4 regions of the Paenibacillus puldeungensis genome follow, and region 1 is predicted to be linked to each of the others. Evidence: a T-box and tRNA genes for the amino acid it is inferred to sense, from the RefSeq annotation. Region 1 holds a T-box; the other regions hold tRNA genes.
What was found. A T-box is a leader RNA that pairs with one kind of tRNA and senses whether it is charged. The one in region 1 lies ahead of leuS (leucine--tRNA ligase), so its partner is inferred to be a tRNA-Leu.

Region 1 (4,022 bases):
TGCCTAAATAGAGCTGGACAAATAAGAAAAGCTTGGGGGCCGCATCATTACCATTATTGCTATGGTTAATTTTAACCAACCACAATATTGACGAGCTTACCTGGAACCGCGATAACCTTACGAATCGTTTTTCCTTCCACAGCCTGCTTCACGTTCGGCAAGCTTAAGCTGTGTTCCTGCATTTCCACTTGACTGAGGTCCTTGGCAATTTTCGTCCGCTCTACGATCTTACCGTTCACCTGAACGACGATTTCCACCTCGGCATCAACGGTCCAAGCCTCATCATAGGTTGGCCAAGCCTCGTAAGTGATCGTGTCCTTGTGTCCCAGACGTTCCCACAGTTCTTCTGCCAAGTGTGGTGCGAGCGGTGACAACAGCTTCGCAAAATCTTCAGCGGCCGCCTTCGGAACAACGTCGGTTTTGTACGCCTCGTTCACAAAAATCATCAGCTGGCTAATCGCCGTATTGAAGCGCAGCCCCTCAAAATCCTCGGTTACCTTCTTGATCGTTTTGTGCCAAGTCCGCTTGAACTCATCACTACCGCCATCTGCGGTAATTTTCGTATTCAAGCCGCCGTTTTCTCCGATGAACAAACGCCATACCCGGGAAAGGAAACGATGTGTTCCTTCTACGCCGTTTGCGTTCCAAGGCTTCGTAGCTTCCAGCGGACCCATAAACATTTCGTAGACGCGCAGCGTATCCGCACCGTATTCATTAACGATCTCGTCCGGATTGATGACGTTGCCGCGGGATTTACTCATTTTCTCGTTATTGGTGCCGAGAATCATACCTTGGTTAACCAGCTTGTGGAACGGTTCTTTCGTCGAAACCACCCCGAGGTCGTACAATACTTTATGCCAGAAGCGCGCATACAGAAGGTGAAGAACGGCATGTTCCGCACCGCCGATGTACAGGTCAACCGGCAGCCATTCCTGCTGCTTCTCCTTGGAGCACAGCTCCTGGTCGTTATGCGGATCGATGTAGCGTAGATAGTACCAGCAACTGCCAGCCCATTGCGGCATCGTGTTCGTCTCGCGACGGGCAGGAAGACCGGTTTCCGGATCGGTCGTGTTGACCCATTCCGTCACATTTGCCAGCGGAGACTCTCCGGTGCCTGACGGCTTGATCGCATCTACGTCCGGCAATACAAGCGGAAGCTGATCCTCTGGTACCGGCTTCATCGTGCCGTCCTCCAGATGGATAATCGGGATCGGCTCGCCCCAATAACGCTGGCGGCTAAACAGCCAGTCGCGCAGGCGGTAAGTTACCTTGCCTTGCCCTTTTCCGCTCTCCTCCAACCAGGAGATCATTTTCTTAATGGCCTCTTCATTGTTCAACCCATTCAAAAAGTCGGAGTTGGCATGCGGTCCGTCACCGGCATACGCTTCCTTGTCCAAATCTCCACCTTCAACGACTTCAATAATAGGCAGATCAAATTGCTTGGCAAATTCGTAGTCCCGTTCGTCATGACCCGGTACGGCCATGATGGCCCCAGTTCCGTAGCCCGCCAGCACGTAGTCGGCAATCCAAATCGGCAGCTTAGCGCCGTTGACCGGATTGATCGCATACGCCCCGGTGAATACGCCTGTTTTTTCCTTTGCCAAATCTGTACGTTCAAGGTCGCTCTTGCGTGCGGCTTGGTCTTGATAAGCCTTAACCGCTTCAAGCTGGGCACCTGTCGTAATCGTCTTCACCAGTTCATGCTCTGGTGCAAGCACCGCATAGCTGGCTCCAAACAAGGTGTCCGGACGCGTTGTGAAGACGGTCAGGGAAGCATCATGTCCTTCGATGCCGAACACGACCTCCGCCCCTTTGGACTTGCCGATCCAGTTGCGCTGCATATCTTTAATGCTTTCTGACCAGTCAAGCTCCTCAAGATCGTCCAACAAACGGTCTGCGTATTCAGTAATTTTCAGCACCCACTGACGCATCGGTTTGCGGATAACTGGGTGACCGCCGCGTTCGCTCTTCCCATCGATAACTTCTTCGTTCGCCAGCACCGTTCCCAGCGCAGGGCACCAGTTTACAGGTACCTCGGCTACGTAAGCTAGACCTCTTTTATACAGCTGGATAAAGATCCACTGCGTCCATTTGTAGTACGCCGGATCGGTCGTGCTGATCTCGCGGTCCCAGTCATAGGAGAAGCCCAGCGATTTGATCTGACGCCGGAAGTTATTGATGTTCTTAACCGTGATATCCCTCGGATGCTCGCCTGTATCAAGCGCATGCTGCTCGGCCGGCAGCCCGAAAGCGTCCCAGCCCATCGGATGCAGCACATTGTACCCTCTCAATCGTTTATAGCGGGAGACGATATCTGTCGCTGTATACCCTTCCGGATGGCCTACATGCAGCCCTGCTCCTGATGGGTAAGGGAACATATCAAGCGCGTAAAACTTCGGTTTGCCCTTCTCTTCACGAGTCTTGAAAGTATGATGCTCATCCCAGTATTTCTGCCATTTCGGCTCAATCGCCTGGGCCTCATAAACGTCATGGGGAATGTTGTTATCCGCCATTGTGTGATCCTCCTTAAACTGCTCTCAAATGTAAAAAACCTCCCGTCCCGTAGCGTATCATCGCTAGGGACGAGAGGAAGTTTCCCGTGGTACCACCCTAGTTAGCGTCGAACATGCTTTGTCCTCCGCTCACTTTACACCCTTAACGCGGGCAAGACGATGATGCTTTTGGCATCATAACTCCAAGGCGAGTTCATTTGGATTCACCAACCGGCTTGCACCAAAATACCGGCTCTCTGTGTAGTGTAATTCAAACTAATATTCCTCTTCAAAGTTCCAGAATATCCAATTTAATCACCCATTATTATATAAAAAGATACCCCATATCGTCAATGGCTAGCTGCTGTCACCCGTTCGCAAATTTTTCATACACCTCCCCCTTTACAGTTTTCATCAAAGGAGTATAATTTATAAATGTTTCCACCGTTTTTGATAGACTTTTGATTAACGAGACGTGGCTCAGCTTGGTAGAGCGCTTGCTTCGGGAGCAAGAGGTCGCAGGTTCAAATCCTGTCGTCTCGACCATATCTAACATTCAGAAAGCTTTGATTTTCAAGGCTTTTTTTATTTTTCTAAAAAAGTAGATTAACTCTTGTTATACCTTAGTCTTTCCACGCTATTACCTATTTACATAATCCAAGTATTAGCTACAGCATATTACAGCTTTATTGATATCCGATTCTTTTATAAGAATATTACCTAATTCATCTATTTTGAACTCAATCTTGTTGTCGTCAAGTCTTTTCTCCAAAGACATTCGTGATTCGTTGGTAAGAACATTCTTTTCCGCGAAAATTATGTAAGGGTTGGATTTGTTACAGCTTGTCGTAATTATACATGTAATTGTCAATATCAAAACGAAAACCTTTTTAATGCAATAGGAATGATTCATCAAATTTCCTCCCTCTTGTTTGCTGCGAGTAACTTCCCAGATACTTTCCTTGAACCTGCCACTTTCTCGATGTGGCTGCTATCGTTCACACCCTAACGAATCCTATGGAGCTTATTTGGACAAAAATGTAGACTTTCTCGCGCTAACGAACCCAGATGATCTTATTTACCTGAAATAATGGCAAAACGAACGAAAAAGTACTAAATAAGCTTCCTCAGGTTCTTTAGAATGGGTAGACCTCTGTTTTTGATTGATTAACGTGTCTCAGATTCGTTAGAATTCAAATGAATTCCAACTATGAGCTTAACTCTCGCCAGCGCTATCAAAGCATAGTTTCTTAGCCTTTCTTCAACTCCCGATTGACCGTCTCAAGCAGGGATTCAATAGAATCCTGATCGAGTAAAATGCCGACCCCGCCTGATATTGGCTCCGCCCGCTCGTGATCAAATTGTGCAAATCTCTCTTTTTCCGCCAGTTTATAGACATCGCGCTTATTTATGTCCTCCCACGTCTTCACCTCGGGTTGCCCTTCCAAATCGATGACGTAAACCAATCCCCCGCCGAGATCCAAATATAGAAAGTGGTTATTTCTGCGAGGCGCCGACGGCCTTGCCCCA
Region 2 (4,022 bases), on a different contig from region 1:
GTTTTTCTGGGACGAAAATGGGTGGTGGTGGTAGTGCCATATATGCCATTTGAATTCACTCCTTATCAAAGGGAATCAGTTCGAGTTCTTTCAAATTCTTTTTCTTACATGCGTATACTATGTAGGTAAATAACTAAATGACTGTACAGATGCCTAGTAATTGACTTTAGCAGGCTAACGCATCGTTGAACAAATTATTAGTCCCCATGATAGTAGCCCTGAACTTATCGAATTTGCCTTAATAAGATGTACGGAAGTTCAAAAATGTTCAAGGAGGCATGGGGCGGATGCACAAGAAGGCACCAAGGATAAAGAAGAAACGAACAGGGGTGAAAAAGGAACAGAGACATGTACATGAATTTGAAGGCAGCACCAAATTGGCTGAAGAAGGTGCAGATCGACATAACCATCGCTTTGCAGGGGTTACAGGGCAAGCGATTCGGGTAGGAAAAAGTCATGTTCATGAAATTAATTTGGAAAGAACGGATTTCTTGAACCATTTTCATAAATTGAAGAAAATCAGAACAGGACCAGCTATCCCAGTCGGAAATGGAAAACATGTACATTTTGTTACTGGTCAAACTACATTAAATGACGGTCACGTACACCGATTCAATTTCGCGACATTAATTCAAGCGCCTCTGGTTTAATGAGAACATTTGTATGTGAATAGGGATAAAACGCGGATTTAATATTTAAACGGATATGCTCTATGGGCCTATCCTTTTTTTAGTTCTAGATTAAGTTCCGGTTGCACAATTGAGCTGAAATTTCGTGAAAAGCTTGATGAACTTGCAGAGCAGCTCGTAACCCTAACCACCTGGTTTTGGCTGTTGGGGATGCCTTTAACCTGGATGACATTGTAGCTTCGGACGTTATTTTCGGACATGAAATTGTTCGAATTGCCCAGCAAGCCTGCGGTACGAAAAAGATGGTCCTTCCACTTGGCAGGGTTGGATTGTCGATACTCGGTCTGTTTGTTCCCGCTATGAAAGAGGAACCACTGCGATTAAGCGGGGATAAATATGGGAAGTATATCGGAAAAATTCCCGCTACAAAGCATGCCGAAGCTATTGCAGCGACCATTTGCGAATTGCAGAAGAATAGGTAGGGTGTCGAATTTTAACCCTCCGATGGCAATAGATAGTAAAAATAATAAGATGAATTTTTCCTGAAACAGACGAAAGCTATTTTCCTATGTTATAATCTCTCAGCATGTTCTTTGCGCTTTAGCTGCTATAGTTTATGTCTACTTATCTATTATTTATTGGAGTGGGTGCCTTATGTACTTAGTCAGCTCATATTTAGCCGGCTTGAAGGTCAGATACAATGGAACGGATTGCCTGCAGGATGCGATCGCAAGACTGGTGCAAGATCATAAGGCAATCACCGTTTGTCCGGAACTGCTGGGAGGCTTTGCAACGCCGAGAGAACCGGCTGAGATCATTGGGGGAGTTGGAGAAGACGTTCTGGAGGGAAAGGCCAAGGTGATTGATAAATCGGGTCAGGATGTCACTGAGCTGTATGTCAAAGGGGCTTATGAAACGTTAAGAACTGCACGCGAGGTTGGTGCGGTTAAAGTCGTCCTCAAAGAGTTCAGTCCTTCCTGTGGGACTACGATGATCTATAATGGCACTTTTTCTGGTGAAAAAATAGCCGGAAACGGTGTAACAGCGGCACTATTGCGGAGAGAGGGATTTAAAGTAATGTCGGAGCACCAGTTTCTTGATGAAATCTTGGATACCGGTGAGTAAAGATTTTATATTGAATTTATGATCCAATCTGTATATAATATTAAATGCAGCATTTTGGAGATGCTTGATGATATCAAGGTTTCCATATTTGCCGGGGTGGCGGAATAGGCAGACGCACAGGACTTAAAATCCTGCGGTTGGTGACAACCGTACCGGTTCGAGCCCGGTCCTCGGCATCATAAGCTTTTTCAGGGTTAAGGCCCTTTGGTGATATTCGCTAAATCGTACATAATCCCTTGGTCCTGTGTAGCTGAATCGATCATTTTGACCACAGGATTAGTGAGAAAGCATGAATCCTCCTTTGCGGCGCTTGAGTAAATCTCAGGCGAAGGTGAAGGAGGTTTTTGTTTTGGCAGGACGTTTAACAAAAGTAAAGAAGTCGGCTCCAGCAACATATGAGGTGGCACTTGGACAGTTTGTGATCTGGAAGAAGGCACAGGGGATATCCGAGCAAACGATGAATGACTACAGGGAACATGTGAATCGCTTTTTCCGTCGATATCCCGAAGTGGGAAAACCACGTGATGCTGAGGGATTTGAAAAGAGCGCGTATGATTATTTGGGCGCGGATGGCATTAAACCTGCGACCTACAATAATCGGCTCGTCTATCTGAGTACGTTCTTTAACTGGTGTACGAAGGAATGATTGATGATAATCCACTTCTGAACTTCAAGAAGCGAAAAGCGGAAGGGCGTATCGTCAACCTGGATGAGAACGTGATTCGTGAACTGCTTATCTCTCCCGATACAAGCACTTATACGAGGCTCACGATCAAGCCTTAATGCTCTTCTTTCTGGACACTGGAATACTGCCTAAAGAGGCGTTTGCGCTTCTTGAACGGATATTAATATCAGAGAACTGGAAGTTGAAGTAAGGCAGGAGACGGCTAAGGCGAAAGCCTCCGCACGCTTCATTATTTGCCCGAGACAGCGCCAAGGTTATTTCTGAACTAATATCGGTCAGACTAGATGAATGGGACGAGTCAGTTCCTGTCTTCTGCATTTACGAGGGCAAACCGCTAAATCGGCATACATGGGAGACAGGATTGAATTCTACTGCAAGAAGCTCGGAACGCATATTGTTCCGTATGATCTGCGGCACTCATTCTCTATATTGTTCCTGAGGCAAGGCGGGAGTGCATTAGCGTTGCAACGGATGCTAGGTCACGTCACAATTAGAGATGACGAAACGGTATGTGGAGCTAACGAATAATGAATTAAAGAACCAGCATTACAATGGCTTCACCAATTAAAAGGCTGCTTCCATCGAAGAAGCGTATGGTAAAGCTAAAATAAAGAATGATGAGCACCTTTCCCTCAAGGAGTAGGTGCTCTTTCGTTTTAGTTCTTTACCTTTTTGATTACATGGTTGATGCCGATAACAGCCAAGCCGATAAGAACCAGAATGAACCATGCAGGAGCAGAGAAGGCCTTGCCGCCGCCTAATGCGATTCCAACGTTACCCATTGAGTGTCACCTCCTCTCCCGAAGTCTGAGCAAGTAGAGCGGGCAGGGAAGCGATAATTTGATTCCAGTTCTCTCTAGTTGTGGGATCGATCAAGAACTGCATGAGCTGCTGACGAAAACCGCCACTTATTAGGACAATCAGTACATATCTGTAGAACGATGGCTTGTCTGTAATGAACTTTATTTGATAATAATCCTCAAGGTTCTTGATGCTGTTACCGAAGAAGGGAATGTCATATACGCTTCCAAAGTGGGTTTTAAGGTCTGACCAATAATCCTTAAGCAAATGTATGAGCTCATACGCTTCTCGATAGTCCTGTTCGTCGGATTGTCTAACCGCATTCCTCCAGGTCATTTGTTGTAACCATGCATTTGTAGACTCAAGGATTGTATCGCCTGCAATTTCCGATCCGACATTGGATAGTTGATTGAAGACACGAAACACTTCCTGAGAGATGGTTCCCTTCGAAATGATATCAGAGATAAGCTTGCTTAGAAGTATTAACCGCTTAGCATTTTCCTGTGCTTCGATCTTTTGCTTCTCTTCAAACTCTTTTGAAGGCCGACCAATTGCTTTAGGGGCATTTGCCGCCTCGTCTGTTGCGATATCATCAATGATCTCTGGATAGTCAGGATGAGCAGTATAACCTGCAATTTCCTTGAATGTACTCATAATGATCGAATGGAATTCGATAAGTCGAGCTTTTAGCTTGTCCCACTGAACGGGATAGCCTTTCCAATAAAGGATGAAAATATAGTCCTTCTGGTGCTTACATATCCTACTAGACTTAAGCTTATCAA
Region 3 (4,022 bases), on a different contig from region 1:
AGTGAAGATTGCTTCACTGGACGGCGGACGTATTACATTTGCTGACTAGGGTGGACTGGAGTATTTAGAAAAATCCATCCATTTTTTCATGAATCCTTTGCAGGCCTTCTTTTTTTCGCTATAATGAGGATTACTAGGGAGAGGAGGCTTACGAATGGGGAAAGAATTTGCCGTAGACACTGAGTTTTTTATTTCGAAATTGTCAGATGCTAAGGTTACTTTTGAACGTGCCCTGGATTGTAAACATACAGAGTTTGATGACCTTTATCCCTATATGCTCGAACATCCCCAGTTTTTCTGGTACAAACGGTATGTAGCATGGTCGCAACTGTTAACGATAGCTGAACTGTGTCAAGAACTGAATGTGCCTTGGAAGGATCAGTTCACCCCTCAGCAGGTAGGGTATGTAGAACAAAGGGTTATGTCGGCAAAAGTATTGGATTTCTGGTTCGAGAAGGAGCATGCCTCACGTTAAGTTCGTAGGCCGCAAGAGCTCTGCCGATCGCCAAGAAAGAGCTTCATGGGATATCAAGACTCCGGCTGGTCCAGTGCCAGCGGGGTCTTTTTTTGAATAAGAGTGCTCAACGTCAGAAAATCATGAAGTGGAAGGTGAAGGTTTCGATGATATCGGATGATCAATTGAATGAATACCGTCTGTCCGGCGAAAAGGTGCGCGTCGTCCGGGACGCGCTCGAAGAAAATGACGTCAGAGGCGTCGTGGTGGCTTGGGATGAGAACCATGTGCTGATTCGGAAGCCCAACCGCAATGTCGTAAAACTGGACCGTAACTATATATATCGCCCCTCCCGGGAGCCTCGCATTTCTCTGGAGGACTAGAAGCATAATTTCCGCTAGATGGGACATCGTATAGGTTGATCTGCAAGATCATTCTATTGGGGTAACCCGGGTACAGGGAGCATTATCTGGTTCCCCGATCCAATAACTAACTGTATATGTGCTACATGAAGGGGGGCCCTAAAGGTTAAAGCAACTAAACTTTAGAGTCTCCCTTTGCTGTGATGTGTGCGGACTTGGCGACAGGGCTGTTTGTTTTGTGCGACGATAAGGAAGCAGATTGCTTCGTTTTGATGGGACTTGGACTACCGTCACTCCCTAAATAGGCGCGCATTCGAGACGAGATTTCCCGGCGCATGCCGGCCCAAAGAATGCGCATCTTTCCATGAAATCCGCGACAGCGGTATTCCGCTTCGATACCGGACTCGTCCTGGGTAACTCGGTATATTTCAATTTTCCTTTCACGGAATACGTCATGAATTTCCGCGAGCACCAGATTGACGCGCCGTTCTCCGCCGCGAATGAAATCCACATATACATCCGGGCTCTTAAGCACTCCGCTTTGTTCCAGAATGCGGGCATCCCGCTGAAATATTTTCTGCAAAAATCCGAGCAGCAAAGCGCTTTTGATCAGCGCAAGCTCATCTTCCTTGAGGCCGGGTACAGCCATCGAAAAACGCCTCCCAATTAATACGAACTTATGTTCTTATTCTACTCTATACGGGTGATTTAAATCAAGAAAAAGAAGGAAATCCGTTTTTAGGGGGGAGGAACTCAAACAAACGTATGAAAAATATGTTGACTCAAGTTCTGCTGCGTGATATTATAAATCTTGTCGCTGCAGAAAAACTTCTGACAGTCAGACAACAAGCGGTCGTGGCGGAATTGGCAGACGCGCACGGTTCAGGTCCGTGTGGGCTAACCCCCCGTGGAGGTTCGAGTCCTCTCGACCGCATTACCAAACGATGAATAAGCTCTTGAGTTTCCTTTGTTGGAAATTCAAGAGCTTTTTGTTTATGTTATACCCGTAACCGTAACGCTTTCTCCGCAATTTACCTCATCAGCTCTTTGGCCGTATCATGATCAGCGTACTATCCGTTAATCTTCTGTATAAAACAGTTCGAGGATCAAATGATCGCTGTAGTTGCCAAATCCTTTTCCGAACAGGGTCAATCCACCAGGATGAACGGCTTCATTTTCAACAGATAACCGAAATGTACATTGTTTAAGACGGATGTTAACTTCGCTTAAAGTTACATCCGATAGTTTCAGTCCGTCCATATACGTACCGTCCTGCGTAATGCGCAGTCGTTTCAGCAAGCCGTATTGGTTGGTTTGGCGGGGCCACCAATCCGGTGTATATTTACCGGGCCTGTCGCCGTAGTCGCCGGGACTGGTCCACGTTCCTAGCATCTTTCCGTTAAACGTGAATGTGATGTCGGAAGGGTAATTATTATTTATTCCCGGGGCCTCCGACGCAATCTCCATTGTCAGCACAAGCTCTTGCGGGTTCTGGCTTGACAACAAATAATTGGGTGCCTTGTATTCGATAAAGCCCTTGCCGAACCAGAGGATAGCAGCATTGATTCGTTCGGGTTCCCAGAAATAGCGGGGATCGTCGAAGCTGCCGATGATGTTGTCCGCTGTAGCCAAACCGCAGGTCGGTTCGATGTAAAAATCGGAGTAATGCCCGACCGGAATTTCCACTCGGTGACTTTTGCGCTTGGATGCGGGTTCCGCGGGAAATTGGATTTCCGCACCAGATACGGCAAGAGAACAAACTTTTTGCAGACCGCTTTTGCCCGGCGTCATACGGGTATCTACCAGACCGGACTCTGATAGCTTACGAACATGCATCGTCATGATCGCGCTTGATAATCCAACCGCCTCGGCCAATTCTTTGATATTCATCGGACGTATCGACAATAGGCGCAGCACGTGCAAACGGACGGGACTTGCGAGTGCTTCGTAAACGGGAAGCGATTTTTCTGTAAGGTCAAGTTTCATGAGTATCCACCTTATTGTATTTGGTTAATAAATATATTAAACACATATCTGATTTTTGACAAGATAACAGGATTGGTGTTTGATCTGTCGTAAGTAAATTGACATAAATAAACAATGAAGAATATAATATTTATATAAATATGAATTAATTAATATAAACATTAATTAAGGAGTGAAAGCTATTTATGACATTCAAGGGTGTATTAAATGCCGATACCGGCAAGGGTACGATCAGCCGCCATATTTACGGCCATTTTTCCGAGCATTTGGGCAGATGCATCTATGAAGGAATTTGGGTGGGCGAGGATTCGCCGATTCCCAATACAAACGGAATTCGCAATGATGTTGTGAAAGCGCTTAAGAAAATTAAAATACCGGTTTTGCGTTGGCCGGGAGGATGTTTCGCGGACGAGTACCATTGGAAAGACGGCATCGGCCCGAAAGAAGGAAGAAAGCGAATGATCAACACGCATTGGGGCGGCGTAGTGGAGAACAACCATTTCGGTACCCACGAATTTATGCAGTTGTGCGCGCAGCTTGGGTGCGAGCCTTACATCAACGGCAATGTCGGCAGCGGCACGGTTCAGGAGATATCTGAATGGGTGGAGTACCTGACGTTTGGCGGCGTTTCTCCGATGGCTGAGCTGCGTGTCCAAAACGGCCGTAAGGAGCCATGGAAGGTTACCTACTTCGGTGTTGGCAACGAAAATTGGGGCTGCGGCGGCAACATGCGTCCGGAGTACTACGCAGACTTGTATCGCCGTTATCAAACCTATGTTCGGGACTATGACGGGAATAAGATCCACCGGATTGCCTGCGGACCCAATTCAGATGATTACAATTGGACGGATGTGCTGGTGCGTGAAGCCGGACGGTATATGGATTCGATTACGTTGCATTATTATACGCTGCCCAACGATAGCTGGGAGGACAAAGGAGCAGCAACCGGATTCGACGAGAAGGCTTGGTTCGTTACGCTGAAAAAAGCGCTGAAGATGGATGAGCTGATTACGCGCCACAGCACGATTATGGATAAATACGATCCAGAGCGTCGAGTTGGCCTTATCGTGGATGAGTGGGGAACCTGGTACAACGTGGAACCGGGCACCAATCCCGGCTTCCTGTATCAGCAAAATACGATCCGCGATGCGCTTGTCGCCGGACTGACGCTGAATATTTTCCATAAGCACAACCATCGCGTCCGTATGGCCAATATTGCT
Region 4 (4,022 bases), on a different contig from region 1:
CTGCCCGAATATTTTTCGATTAAAAATGAGCTTTCTTGAATATCTAAATTGATGGTCGCTTGGCCGTCTCCGTCTTTGTACATATATGGCTTGTTATACTGATATGTCGGAAATTCAGATTTTGCAGCAATGGCGCTATTCTGTATATTATCATTCGCTACTTTTATGGTGTAATCTGTTGCACTCTCGGATATTCTCAATGCACCGCTGCCTTTGGTTGTAGAAAAGCTTACATTTTTATCAAAACCTTGCGGTATGTAAATACTCATGGCACCACTGCTGTTTACCAAATCCAAATTTGTGTTTAAGGCGAGAACCGAAATACCGGCAGCCTTTCCGTTAACAGATACTTTATCAAATGAATGTTCTGGCACATAAATTATTATTCTTTGGTCCTCTGTCCAATCAAATTCATCTAATTTACCCCTTTGAGGCTTAACGGTAATTTTGATGGAACCTTTATTTGTTTTAGTATCTATTTCATAGATCGAATGATCGTAATCATAATGAAATTTGCTATCTACTGATGGCATCAAAATAATATTGCTGTGTTCAACATTTACTTGAACCGTATTTTTTGCAACAGAGGTAGTATCTTTGGGTAAAGGGATCAATTTGGATTGATGTGCATAAGCACCTACCGCAGTAGCACCAACACTGACACATAGCGTTAGGACAAGGGTCATTGCAATTGCCAATTTTGACTTCTTTTTATAACTCATTATGGCACCTAACCTTTCTTTTAGCAGCATTTTGCTTTCGCTGAAAGTAACAGAAGCAACGGATTTCTTAAAGTTGCCATCCATTTTCACAGCGTTTAGCAAAGTATCTCCATAGGCCTGTTTCCCATCTGCGTTCTGTTTTTTTATAATGGCTTCATCACAGGAAAGCTCACAGCTTCGACTAATTTCACGACTCATGAAATAAACCAGTGGGTTAAACCAATGAATACAGATTGTAATCTGAACCAGCCATTTATATAGCACATCCAGCCGTCTATAGTGTGTTAATTCATGAAGCATAATGTATTGAATATCGCGATCTGGAATATCCTTATGTGGCAATACAATAAAGGGATGGAAAGCACCTATCAGCATAGGAGATGAGATCATCTCATTCGTGTAAAGCTCAATTGCCCTTTTTACACGGTTTTGTTCGCAAACTTCTGTCAAACGGTTCAAAAGGTTCTCATCGAATACCTTTACCCGTCCAGCTTTAACATGTCGCACAAAGCTCTGATACATTGTAATTTTACGAATGAGAAGAGTAAGGACGATGGCTAGCCAGACCGTCCAAAGGTTATGTTCAAGGATAGTTAGAAGTAGCACAGGGGTGTTTTCTTGCTGTTTGCTCATTGACTGAGGCTGATTTTGTGTTATGTCATCGGCACCGATCGCATCTGCGGTGGGATCTGAAGTTGAGGAAATGGTATGAATTTGTTGTAATTGGGCCGAAATAGTATTGTCAGCCTTTTGCAGAAAATCTCCAACAGGACTTGATTCCGGTGTAAAGGGTAACAGCAGGCGGGCAATTACGACCAACCAAATATAGTACTGCCATGTCCTGCTAATCCGGTTTCTGTAAAGAGGCCTACAGAGCAAAAGGACAAGAGCCACGATAGCCCCGGAAATAGATAACGACACAATCGTTTTGAGTAGGTCATTCATAAATGTTTACTGCCCTCTTTCCAAAACCTTTTCAAATCTTCGTAATCATCCGGAGAAATCATTTCCTTTTGAATCAAGGTCAGTACAAGTCCCTTTGCGCTTCCCTCATAGAGCTTGTCAAGGAAGTTTTGAGTTTGTGCAGCCTGATATTCCCTCTCAGTAAATACGGCACGATATTCGTTACGGCGGCCAATCTTGCTTGTTTTCAGCAATCCTTTATCTACCAAGCGGGATAGCAAGGTAATAACGGTGTTCTTTTGCCATGCATTACCTTTTGAATCCAATTCATCCATAATTTCAGCGTATAAGGCTGTACCGTCATTCGCCCAAATAATTTTCATTAATTCCAATTCGGAATCGGATACTGTTTGAATCATTCCTCCTCCTTATACATACACAATGTAGGCTAAATTTATAATAACAATATGTAGTCCAAGAGTCAATTACCTAGCATCAAAAAAAACGGCTGTGCTTTTCAGGTACGAAAAACACAGCCGCTAGTTGCCCGATAGGGCTTATCAATATGTTAGTCAAACGTTTTGATGCGGTCGAGAGGACTCGAACCTCCACGGGGTTTCCCCCACTACCCCCTCAAGATAGCGTGTCTGCCATTCCACCACGACCGCAAATTTTTGAAACGAACATTTTTTATTATATCGTCCGGGTTACAAAATGTAAAGTGGTATTATTTACCTTGGGACTTCAGCTTTTTATACCGTGTAAACTCGATATACTCGCGAATGAATCTTTTTTCCGATTCGTTCAAAGTTTGAATAAAGATTTCCCAGTCCTGATCCTCGCGCTCTCGAACCACATACTCCGCCTTACGCTGTCCAGTACAAATGAGCTCCTTTTCCCGACCGGTCATCAGCCAGTCCAAGCTTACATCAAAAAAAGCCGCGATTTCGATCAGCTTATTCGTACTAGGCGTTGATTTCCCCCGTTTCCAGTCACCCAAATTTCCTGTACTTATATTAAGCTCCAAACAAAATGCTTTTTTGGTCATTCCTTGATTTTGAATCAGCAATTCAATACGTTCGTATATGGACAACTTCTCTCCAACCTTCCTTTAAGCAAAATATGACGTAAATAAGTATTTTTGTGTTGTTTAAATACGTAAGTACGTATATAATAGAATGAAATTATTCTTATCTGGATAATTCATATTTGAGCGCCTAGGTGGATTAAAAATATAGGAAAATTATGACACCCTATATTTTATCATAGCCTCTCGCCCCCATTTTAAATGCAGGAGCGTGTCACGTGAAAGAGATATCTTTGTGGAAAGAAGCTTTCGATTCCCTTCAATCCAGTGTAGCGATTATTGTTCCGGATGGGACAATTGCCGCCGTGAACCACAGTTGGGCTACCAAAACGTTCGAATACGGGCATAATCCGCTATGGGATGAACCTGGAGCCAACTTCATTGAATATTTGGATTCCTTAGCAGCAAACGGAAGTAACAATGCCCAGCAATTTCTTGAGCAATTTGGCTCCATGCTGTTAGGAAATAATGATTCTTATGCAACAGAATTTCATATACACTCCCCCCAGGGAGTACGATGGTTTTTGGCGGAGATAACCCCAATATTTCTGAATACAGGGACCGTTGGCGGTATCGTATTGGTGTATACCGATATCACTTGCTATAAAGAGAAGGAAGCGCATTTAGAGCATTCCTTGTCCCAAATCAGTCTAGCCGGTGAATTGCTTCCCATCTGCGCTGTCTGCAAAAGCATTAAAGATGAAAACAACAAATGGAATTCCCCCGAAGCTTATCTCAAGAAGCAAACCCGAGCAGAGTTTACACATGACATTTGCCCCAAGTGTATCCGCGTCCTATATCCTAAATACTCAGCTATTCTAGACCATTCTGAAGGTTGTGAGTAAGAGAAAAATCACGATGTTTTACCCGAAGCCTCCGCCGATCTCACGGTAGAATATTTTTGAAGGCGATATTTCAACTGCTGACCTATAGTTGCGCCTATCAGCCCACCAATAACTAAACCTGCTCCACCCAGATTAAACATACCTGCTAAAGTAGCCAGTATAGCTCCGCTGCATGCCGCAGCCATAGAAGGCAAAGTCCGGTCGCCTCCTAACAGCAGCGCCAAGAACAGAGCTGGCAGAGCGAATCCAAGAATCGTTGCCAGCTCGGATGTAACCAATCCGCCTAAGCCGGTTCCGGCGACTGTTCCAGCTACCCAAGATCCATACCCGGCAAACGCAAAAGTTAGATAATAGGCTGGTGCCAGCCCTCCCTCACGAGCCGCTTTGCTAGAGCTCACAGCAAATCCTTCATCCGTTAGTCCATAAGCGACCGCCCACTTCAAGGATTCTTTCCAATTTGCAACG

Region 2: it encodes a tRNA-Leu, which carries the amino acid that the T-box ahead of leuS (leucine--tRNA ligase) is inferred to sense. The anticodon was not compared.
Region 3: it encodes a tRNA-Leu, which carries the amino acid that the T-box ahead of leuS (leucine--tRNA ligase) is inferred to sense. The anticodon was not compared.
Region 4: it encodes a tRNA-Leu, which carries the amino acid that the T-box ahead of leuS (leucine--tRNA ligase) is inferred to sense. The anticodon was not compared.

Annotation. Positions count from the first base shown of each region.
Region 1 is NZ_JBHTLM010000011.1:86,445-90,466, reverse strand. It holds gene leuS (leucine--tRNA ligase) at 72-2,513, opposite strand; T-box leader at 2,576-2,794, opposite strand; tRNA gene ACFQ3W_RS15665 (tRNA-Pro) at 2,962-3,038, shown strand; gene ACFQ3W_RS15660 (hypothetical protein) at 3,743-4,022, opposite strand, start outside.
Region 2 is NZ_JBHTLM010000004.1:90,641-94,662, forward strand. It holds gene ACFQ3W_RS07240 (YmaF family protein) at 288-650, shown strand; gene ACFQ3W_RS07245 (hypothetical protein) at 827-1,111, shown strand; gene ACFQ3W_RS07250 (DUF523 domain-containing protein) at 1,284-1,754, shown strand; tRNA gene ACFQ3W_RS07255 (tRNA-Leu) at 1,845-1,930, shown strand; gene ACFQ3W_RS07260 (hypothetical protein) at 2,104-2,400, shown strand; gene ACFQ3W_RS07265 (hypothetical protein) at 2,397-2,537, shown strand; gene ACFQ3W_RS07270 (hypothetical protein) at 3,096-3,221, opposite strand; gene ACFQ3W_RS07275 (hypothetical protein) at 3,214-4,022, opposite strand, start outside.
Region 3 is NZ_JBHTLM010000006.1:103,393-107,414, reverse strand. It holds gene ACFQ3W_RS10470 (xanthine phosphoribosyltransferase) at 1-49, shown strand, start outside; gene ACFQ3W_RS10465 (hypothetical protein) at 155-475, shown strand; gene ACFQ3W_RS10460 (hypothetical protein) at 622-837, shown strand; gene ACFQ3W_RS10455 (hypothetical protein) at 992-1,465, opposite strand; tRNA gene ACFQ3W_RS10450 (tRNA-Leu) at 1,666-1,750, shown strand; gene ACFQ3W_RS10445 (ArsR/SmtB family transcription factor) at 1,894-2,802, opposite strand; gene ACFQ3W_RS10440 (alpha-N-arabinofuranosidase) at 2,988-4,022, shown strand, end outside.
Region 4 is NZ_JBHTLM010000001.1:608,113-612,134, reverse strand. It holds gene ACFQ3W_RS02620 (M56 family metallopeptidase) at 1-1,667, opposite strand, end outside; gene ACFQ3W_RS02615 (BlaI/MecI/CopY family transcriptional regulator) at 1,664-2,044, opposite strand; tRNA gene ACFQ3W_RS02610 (tRNA-Leu) at 2,211-2,293, opposite strand; gene ACFQ3W_RS02605 (helix-turn-helix domain-containing protein) at 2,353-2,673, opposite strand; gene ACFQ3W_RS02600 (PAS domain-containing protein) at 2,931-3,557, shown strand; gene ACFQ3W_RS02595 (AzlC family ABC transporter permease) at 3,566-4,022, opposite strand, start outside.